3 regions of the Edwardsiella sp. EA181011 genome follow, and region 1 is predicted to be linked to each of the others. Evidence: predicted binding sites of a transcription regulator. Region 1 holds the regulator's gene; each other region holds the start of a gene.
The links. The regulator PurR, encoded in region 1, represses purine synthesis genes. The targets are predictions, from matches to a motif close to CANGCAAACGTTTGCNTG.

Region 1 (3,100 bases):
TTCATTTTTGTCTAACCGCCGGCGGCGTCTTACGTGCGTTGCTTACGGATTAACCGTCTTGCCACAGAAGCATTAAGGAGAGAGCTATGTCATTTGAATTACCTGCATTACCGTACGCCATGAATGCGCTGGAACCGCATATCTCCGCCGAAACGCTGGAATACCACTACGGTAAGCACCACAACGCCTATGTGGTCAACCTGAATAATCTGATCAAAGGCACGGAGTTCGAAGGGAAATCGCTGGAAGAGATCGTGAAGAGCGCCTCCGGCGGTATCTTTAACAACGCCGCTCAGGTGTGGAACCACACCTTCTACTGGCACTGTCTCTCCCCGAACGGCGGCGGCGAGCCACGCGGCGCCCTGGCTGACGCCATCAACGCCGCCTTCGGCTCATTTGCCGCGTTCAAAGACGCGTTGACCAAGTCTGCCGTCGGCAACTTCGGCTCCGGCTGGACCTGGCTGGTGAAAAAGGCGGACGGCACCCTGGCCATCGTCAACACCGCTAACGCCGCGACCCCGCTGACCGGCGACGACAAGCCGCTGCTGACCGTGGACGTATGGGAGCACGCCTACTACATCGACTACCGTAACGCTCGCCCGGTGTACCTGGAAAACTTCTGGGCGCTGGTAAACTGGGAGTTCGTCGCCCAGAATCTGGCGTAACCGGCCGCAGAGATAAAAAAGGCGCTCACCGAGCGCCTTTTTTATTTATGCCACCCGCTGACTTAGTGCAGTGCGGCGATCAGGCTGGCCACGACGATCAGCGCCAGCGCCACCACCGTTGTTACCAGAGAATACTTCAGATCGTTTTCCATCCTGACACCTCATGTTTTACGTTCCGGATCAATTTTTACTGACTTGAAAGTTCGCACAAAACCCGTGTTAAATCATTTTTACATAAATCACATCTTAAAACACGCAGAAAATCTTATGATTACATCCTGCGCAAATCGCCAATTAGTGCTTCCCCTTTTGCCTGAGATCAGACAGAATTTGCGGTTTACTGCCGCGTGCCGACGCTATAATTCTAAACAAGAAATGGCAAACGTCACCCTATTGCGCAAACGCGCCGGCGCCGAGCCGCGCTGTCAGGCGTATTTTCCGATGCACGCAGGCAAACGATTAACAAAACGGCGACGCAGCGCGTACGCCCAGGAGTCATTTGTTTCATGGCAACGATTAAAGATGTGGCAAAGCGCGCAGGCGTATCGACCACCACGGTGTCTCACGTCATCAATAAAACCCGCTTTGTCGCCGACGAGACCAAAGCCGCCGTCTGGGAGGCCATTAAAGAACTACACTACTCCCCCAGCGCCGTTGCCCGCAGCCTGAAGGTCAACCACACCAAATCCATCGGCCTGCTGGCGACCTCCAGCGAGGCGCCGTACTTTGCCGAGGTCATCGAATCGGTAGAGAATAGCTGCTACAGCCAAGGCTATACCCTGATCCTGTGTAACTCCCACAATAATCTGGAGAAGCAGAAAGCCTACCTGGCCATGCTGGCGCAGAAACGCGTCGACGGCCTGCTGGTGATGTGCTCCGAATACCCGGAAAACCTGCTGGAGATCCTGGAGGACTACCGCCACATCCCGATGGTGGTCATGGACTGGGGAACCCGCCGCAGCGACTTTACCGACGCTATCCAGGACAACGCCTTCGAGGGAGGCTATCTGGCCGGCCGTTACCTGATCGAGCGTGGCCACCGCGACATTGGCGCCATCACCGGCCCGGTATCGCGCAACACCGGCGGCGGTCGACTGCGCGGCTTCCTCAAGGCGCTGCAGGAGGCCAATATCACGCCGCAGGAGTCATGGCTGGTCGAAGGCGACTTCGAGCCGGAGTCCGGCTATGCGGCGATGCAAAACATTCTGGCGCAGAAACAGCGTCCGACGGCGGTGTTTGTCGGCGGCGACATCATGGCGATGGGCGCCATTTGCGCAGCGGATGAGATGGGACTGCGCGTACCGCAGGATATCTCCGTCATCGGCTACGATAACGTGCGCAACGCCCGCTACTTTACCCCGGCGCTGACCACCATTCATCAGCCCAAGGAGCGCCTTGGCGCCATGGCGTTCGACATGCTGCTCGATCGCATTACCAGCAAGCGCGAGGACGCCCAAACCATCGAAGTACATCCTAAGCTGGTTGAGCGCCGCTCCGTGGCCGACGGACCGTTCATCGACTACCGCCGCTAAGCGCGTGTCTCGGCTAGTCCTGTTTCCCGCGCTGGTGCTGCTGTCCGGCGCGCTGCCGCTGGCGGCGATGGTCCCGGCAACCCTACTGCCGCTGACCGGACAGGATGCAGGACAGGCGCTGCAGCGACTGCTGCAGTGGCCCGCGCTCGGTCACAGCCTCGGTCTGTCGCTGTGGATAGCGCTGGGGGCCAGCGCCGGTGCCCTGCTGCTGGCGCTGGCGCTGGCCGGGTTCACCCTGCGGCGTCAGCGTCAGCATGCGCTGGCGCCGGCGCTGCTGTTGGCGGCCCCCCACATCGCCCTGGCCACCGGCCTGCTGATGCTGCTGGCGCCAACCGGCCTGCTGTGGCGCCTGATGGCGCCGCTGTTTGGCTGGCAGCAGCCGCCCGACCTGCCGCTTCCCAACGATCCCTACGGCCTGAGCCTCTCGCTGCTCCTGCTGTTAAAAGAGACCCCCTTTTTCTATTTGCTTACCCTGAATCTGGCCGCCCGCTGCGCGGCGCCGCGGCAGCTGCGTATCGGCGCCGCGCTGGGCTATCCCCCGGCGCAGGGCTGGTGACGTATCGTGGTTCCGCAGCTGCTGCCGGGGCTACGCCTGCCCATGTTCTGCGTCCTGGCCTTTGCCCTGTCGGCGCTGGATCTGGCGCAGTTGCTCGGTCCGCAGCGGCCGCTGCTGTTTGCGCAGCTGCTGTGGCAGTGGATTGCCGACGGTGGGCAGACGGCGCTAGCGGCCCTCGGGGCGCTGCTGCTGATGCTCTTAAACGCGCTGGCGCTGCTGCTCTGGTATGGCATAGAGCGCCTGTGGGTCGCCGTGGGCCGCCGGCCCCCGCGACGACGCGTCGCCCTCGGCGGGTCAGCGGCCTATGCCGCCTTTTGGCCCCTGGCGCTGACCGCTGCGGCCTACCT
Region 2 (3,100 bases), 1.9 Mb from region 1:
TCCCGCTCTTCGCCATGTTTGAGCGAGCCGTTAAGGCGGCTGAAGTAGCGCAGCGCCGTCAGTGACATGTTCTCCTTCACCGACATCCCCAGCACCAGGCCATCGCGCTTTCGATCCTCTGAGATATAGACGATACCGTTGGCCATCCCCTCCTGCGGAGAGCGGGTCTGAATGGGGTTGCCCTCCAGGGTTATACTCCCCTGGGTACGAGGCAGCGCGCCGTACAGGATCTTCATCAGCTCACTGCGCCCCGCGCCCATCAGCCCGGACACGCCCAGTATTTCACCGCTGCGCAGCGTAAAAGAGACATCCCTGACGCCAGGGCCTGATAGGTGACTGACCTGCAGGCGCAGATCGCCGGGCGCACTGTCGAGGCGCGGATACTGCTCCTCCAGCTTGCGCCCAACCATCATCTCGATCAGCGAATCTTCGCAGAGCGCGCTGACGGGCCGCTCTGCGATAAACTGTCCGTCGCGGAAGATGGTCACGTCATCGCAGATTTCAAATATTTCCTTCAGACGGTGCGAGATATAAACAATGCCGCGTCCCTGAGCCTTCAGCTCTCGGATGACGTTAAACAGGGACTCCGTCTCGGTATCCGTCAGCGCATCGGTCGGCTCATCCATGATGATGACCCGCGATTCGAAGCTCAGCACCTTGGCTATCTCGACCATCTGCTGTTCGCCGATGGATAGATCGCCGACCAGACGGCGGCTACCATAGTCCAGATTCAATCGCGCCAGCAGCCTGTCTGCTTCGGCATACATTTTTTTCCAGTCGATGCGCCCCAGGCGATTGGTAAACTCGCGGCCCAAAAAGATATTTTCAGCGATAGTCAGCTGCGGGATCAGGTTCAACTCCTGATGAATAATACCAATGCCGGCCTCCTGCGAGGACTTGGGACCGTTAAACGCCGTCTCTTTGCCCATATAATGCAGCGAACCGGCATCTTTCTGATAGATCCCGGTCAGCACTTTCATCATGGTGGATTTGCCTGCGCCGTTTTCTCCGACCAGCGCCATCACCCGTCCGGAATAGACATTCAGCGAAGCACCGGACAGCGCCTTCACGCCGGGAAACGATTTATCGATTGCGGTTAAAGCCAGTAACGGTTGCATAATGGCCTCAAAAGGTCACGCCGGCATACAGCAGTACATTGGCATAGGGTGAACACTCTCCGCTGCGGACGATGGCCTTACTTTCACCGCTCAGCGCCTTAAACTGACCGTGGGAAACATAGTCGATATGAATCGCGTTGCCCTGCGTCTGCGCCAGCCGCTGCAGCCATGTCACCAGCTGCCGGTGAATGTCAGGATTAGCCTCAACCATCTCCTGCGCCAAAACGGCACGCTCAACCTGCATTTCTGCCGTCATCGTCTCAATAACCTGCATAAAACGCGGGATGCCATGGGTCAGCGCCAGATCGATACGCTGGATACCGTCAGGAACCGGCAGCCCGGCATCGCCAACCGTCACGCTGTCCGTATGACCCAGACGGGAGATCAGGGCTGAAAGTTCAGAATTTAATACCGTGCCTTTTTTCATTACTCGCTCCACCAGCGAAACGTTTCGCTCTCCGCTAAGTGTAGAGGTATAGCCGGGCTGAACAAAGCAAAAAATAAAAAAATGTGATCGTAATCGAAACGTTTCGCGGTAAAAACGATTCAGCTAAACAGTAATTTCAATGAAAAAGGGCGCCGTCAGGCGCCCTTTTATACGTTATCCCGTTTGACGGGTCAGATTTCGACCTGGGTTCCCAGCTCGATAACCCGGTTAGGCGGGATCTCAAACTGATCGGCCGCCTGCAGCGCATTACGGCTCAGCGCCATGAACAGCCGGCCCCGCGCCTTGAGATACCAAGGCCGGTGTCCCAGCAGCAGCGACTCATGGGACATGAAGAACGAGGTCTCCATAATCCGGCAGGAGAGCCCCTCTAGACCGCAGCGGTGGAAAATTTCCTCGACGTTCGGCGTTTCCTTAAAGCCATAGCTGGCCACCACCCGCCAAAACGTCGGTGACAGCTGCTCAAGGGTGACACGACGCACATTATGCACATAGGGCACATCTTCGGTACGCAGGGTCAGCAAGATCACCCTCTCATGGAGCACCTTGTTATGTTTCAGGTTATGCAGCAGCGCCAGGGGAATGACGTTCACCGCCCGCGACATATATACCGCGGTTCCCGGCACCCTGACCGGCGGCGACTTCTCCAGCGAGGCGATCATGGCCTCCAGAGAATTTCCGTGCTCATGCAGGCGACGCAGCAGGCGAAAGCGCTCACTTTTCCAGGTCGTCATGACGATAAACATCATCAGCCCCAGCGTCAGCGGCAGCCAGCCGCCGGAGAGTATCTTCATGGCGTTAGCGCTAAACAGTGGTATATCGATACACAGTAGGCATACCAACAGGATCCCGACCAAGAAACGGTTCCAATGCCAGTTTTTAAACGCGACGGTGCAGGATAGAATGCTAGTCAGCACCATCGTACCGGTAACGGCGATGCCGTAGGCCGCCGCCAGATTGCTGGAGCGCTCAAAGCCGACGATCACCAACACCACGCTAATATACAGCGCCCAGTTAATGGCCGGAATATAGATCTGACCGGCCTCCATATCCGACGTATGAATAATACGCATCGGCGGCAGATAGCCAAGGCGCACCGCCTGGCGCGTCAGAGAAAAGACGCCGGAAATCACCGCCTGCGATGCGATGACCGTGGCGAGGGTAGCCAATACCAGCAGCGGGATCAGCGCCCAGTCAGGCGCCAACAAAAAGAAGGGATTCTTTATCGCCAACGGATCTTTAAGCAGCAGCGCGCCCTGGCCAAAATAGTTCAGCATCAGCGAGGGGATCACAAACAGAAACCAGGCGAGGCGAATAGGACGTTTACCAAAGTGCCCCATGTCGGCATACAGCGCCTCGACCCCGGTGATTGACAGCACCACGGCCCCGAGAGCAAAAAATGCCAGCGCCTTATAATGTATAAAGAAGTTAATAGCCCAGCGCGGATCCAAGGCGTACAGCACCTGAGGATTGGCGAGAATGCTGCGCCCCCCAAGATCGCCAGCGCTAAAAACCACAGCACCATCACCGGCGCAAA
Region 3 (3,100 bases), 150 kb from region 1:
ATCACATTTATCAACGTTACTCGGCGCATAAAAACATCTCCCCTTGCCTCACCTTCCCCTCGCCCCGCGTATATTGTCAGACATAATCAGCAGGCGACGCTGGCATTAATCCGGCGCCGCCTGTTTTCTGTTCTGCGCCCCCGCGCAGGTGCTGAGATTAACGCGGTACGCGCATCCCCCCTCAATTCCCTGCGGGCTTAACAGGACCTGCCACAGCTGAATGTTGCGGGCGCGGAATGCCCCGGCACAGGCCGTAAGGTAATAGCAGAACATGCGGTAAAAACGCTCGCTGTAGCTATCGCTGATCTCGGGCCAGCACGTCTGGAAACGCTGGAGCCACGCCATCAGGGTGCGATCGTAGTCCGGCCCAAAACTGTGCCAGTCCTCCATGACAAACAGCCCTTCGCTGTGGTTGGCGATATGCGCCACCGACGGCAGACAGCCGTTAGGGAAGATATACTTATTGATCCAGGCATCCACGTTCAGGTCAGTCTGGTTAGAGCCGATGGTATGCAGCAGGAACAGGCCATCCGCCTTCAGATTACGCGCGGCCACCTCAAAGTAGGTGCGATAGTTTTTAGGGCCGACGTGCTCGAACATCCCCACCGATACAATGCGATCGTAGCGGTTGTTCAGATCGCGATAGTCCTGCAGCAGAATATTGACATCCAGCCCCTGACAGCGCGCCTGCGCCATCTTCTGCTGTTCGGCAGAAATCGTCACGCCGTCCACGGAGACGCCGTAGTTTTCCGCCGCATACTGCGCCAGCCCGCCCCAGCCGCAGCCGATATCCAACAGCCTCATGCCCGGCTGCAGCTGCAGCTTCTCACAGATCAGTTTCAGCTTATCCTGCTGGGCCTGCTCCAGCGTCTGCGCCGTTTTCCAATAGGCACAGGAGTACTGCATATGCGGGTCAAGCATCCGGCTAAACAGATCGTTCCCCAAATCGTAGTGCTCTTTCCCGACGATCCAGGCGCGTTTACGGCTCTGTAGATTAAAGATCCGCGCGGACGCGATGCGTACCATGTCAGCAACGTGCTTCGGGAGCTGGGTATCCAGACCGGCGGTCAGAATGCGCTGGAAGAAGATATCCAGCCGTTCGCACTCCCACCAGCCATCCATGTAGCTTTCGCCCAGTCCCAGGGATCCCTCTTGCAGTACACGGTGAAAAAACTGCGGGTTTTTTACCTGAATATCATAAGGCTGTGTGCCATTGATGGTAATCCCCGCCCGGCTCAGCATCTCTTCCGCGATACGATACCAGTTATCCTGTTTTAATCCGCTTTCTTCAATGCAGGTCGCACTACTCATTCCACATACCTTCCCGCTGCACCCGATGCACTCCTGCATTTGCGCAACGCTGTTGGAGTCTTAAGCGGCCGGCGTCCTTCCGACCAAATCAATTGATCATACAATATTATTTATAATACAAATCTTCAAGTTGCGGCGCCTCGCGCGCCGATGAGGAAAAAACAGTGCTAAATGTGCGCATCCGGCACCCCGCCTATTCCCCGTTTTTCCAGTATATCCCTGCCTCCGACGGCGAAAACGCTCTAATGAGACATAGCGCACAATTGTGTAAGGCAGCCCCGACAGATCATAGTCAACATAATGAAATACAAATGGTTATTTAAATATTTTCGCTTTGTTGCTCATTGTAATAAAATCTTTCCCGTTGCCACGCAAACGGTTTCGTATATACTGCCGACGATGATTTCCCCGAGTAAACAGGAACAGAATCCATGCAGCCAATCGGAACCGCCCTTCGTCCCCACGCAACCCGCGTCATGCTGCTAGGCGCCGGAGAGCTCGGCAAAGAGGTCGCTATTGAGAGCCAGCGTCTCGGTCTGGAAGTGATTGCCGTGGATCGCTATGCCGATGCGCCGGCCATGCAGGTCGCCCACCGTAGCCACGTCATGGATATGCGCGACGGCGACAGCCTGCGGGCGCTTATCGAACGCGAGCGCCCTGACTATATCGTGCCAGAAATAGAGGCCATCGCAACGCAAACGCTGCTGCAGCTGGAGAGCGACGGCCAGCGGGTCGTTCCCTGCGCCCGGGCGGTACAGCTTACGATGAACCGCGAGGGGATCCGCCGCCTGGCGGCCGAGACCCTGGCTCTGCCCACCTCCCCCTATCGCTTTGCCGGCAGCATCGAGGCGTTTCGCCAGGCGGTGGCAGAGATCGGCTATCCCTGCTTCGTCAAGCCCGTCATGAGCTCATCGGGCAAGGGGCAGAGCGTTGTGCGCTGCGACGACGACGTGGCACCTGCCTGGCAATACGCCCGCCAGGGTGCCCGCGGCGACGCCGACAGCGTCATCGTCGAGGGAGAGGTTCGCTTCGATTTCGAGATAACCCTGCTGACCGTACAGGCCAGCGACGGGATCCACTTTTGCGCGCCGATCGGGCACCGCCAGCAGGAGGGCGACTACCGCGAGTCCTGGCAGCCGCAAGCGATGAGCCCTACCGCGCTGGCGCGGGCGCAGGCGATCGCCGCCTCGGTCGTCCGAGCGCTGGGGGGATATGGTCTATTTGGGGTAGAGCTGTTTGTCTGCGGCGATGAGGTGATCTTCAGCGAGGTCTCCCCCCGCCCCCACGACACCGGGCTGGTCACGCTGGTCTCGCAGGATCTCTCTGAGTTTGCGCTGCATGTCCGCGCGTTTCTCGGGCTGCCGATCGGCGTGATTCGCCAGTTTGGCCCCAGCGCATCCGCCGTACTGCTGCCGTCGCTGCACAGCGACGACGTCACCTTCGCCAATCTCTCGCAGGCGCTGCGCCCGGCAACCCAGCTGCGCCTGTTTGGCAAGCCGCACATCGACGGCGTGCGGCGCCTCGGCGTCGCGCTGGCCTGGGGAGAGAGTACGGAAACGGCGCGCCAGCGCGCCAGGGACAGCGCGGCGTCGGTGGTTATCCGCCCCTGAGCGTCCCCGGGGTGCCGCTGGCGCCCCGCCCTACTGCGACGCCTCGTCGTCGTCCGTCTCGTCAAACGCCACGCGGATCTGCTCACCGCGGTGGCTGGCGCGGATCTCTGCGGCGACCTGGGCAATCGCCTCTCCGCTGCTCATCCCCTGCGTCATCAGCGTCTGGATGCGCTCCGCCG

Region 2: the regulator PurR is predicted to act here: its motif matches at 1,558-1,575, upstream of rbsD (D-ribose pyranase).
Region 3: the regulator PurR is predicted to act here: its motif matches at 1,680-1,697, upstream of purT (formate-dependent phosphoribosylglycinamide formyltransferase).

What each region holds. Positions count from the first base shown of each region.
Region 1 is NZ_CP011364.1:2,661,444-2,664,543, forward strand. Features, by position in the region: gene sodB (superoxide dismutase [Fe]) at 87-665, shown strand; gene QY76_RS18770 (YnhF family membrane protein) at 728-817, opposite strand; gene purR (HTH-type transcriptional repressor PurR) at 1,172-2,197, shown strand; gene QY76_RS19330 (hypothetical protein) at 2,202-2,753, shown strand; gene QY76_RS11705 (hypothetical protein) at 2,760-3,100, shown strand, end outside.
Region 2 is NZ_CP011364.1:649,293-652,392, reverse strand. Features, by position in the region: gene rbsA (ribose ABC transporter ATP-binding protein RbsA) at 1-1,118, opposite strand, end outside; gene rbsD (D-ribose pyranase) at 1,126-1,545, opposite strand; partial or broken gene kup (low affinity potassium transporter Kup) at 1,737-3,100, opposite strand, start outside.
Region 3 is NZ_CP011364.1:2,515,465-2,518,564, reverse strand. Features, by position in the region: partial or broken gene cfa (cyclopropane fatty acyl phospholipid synthase) at 158-1,311, opposite strand; gene purT (formate-dependent phosphoribosylglycinamide formyltransferase) at 1,743-2,921, shown strand; gene QY76_RS11065 (YoaH family protein) at 2,952-3,100, opposite strand, start outside.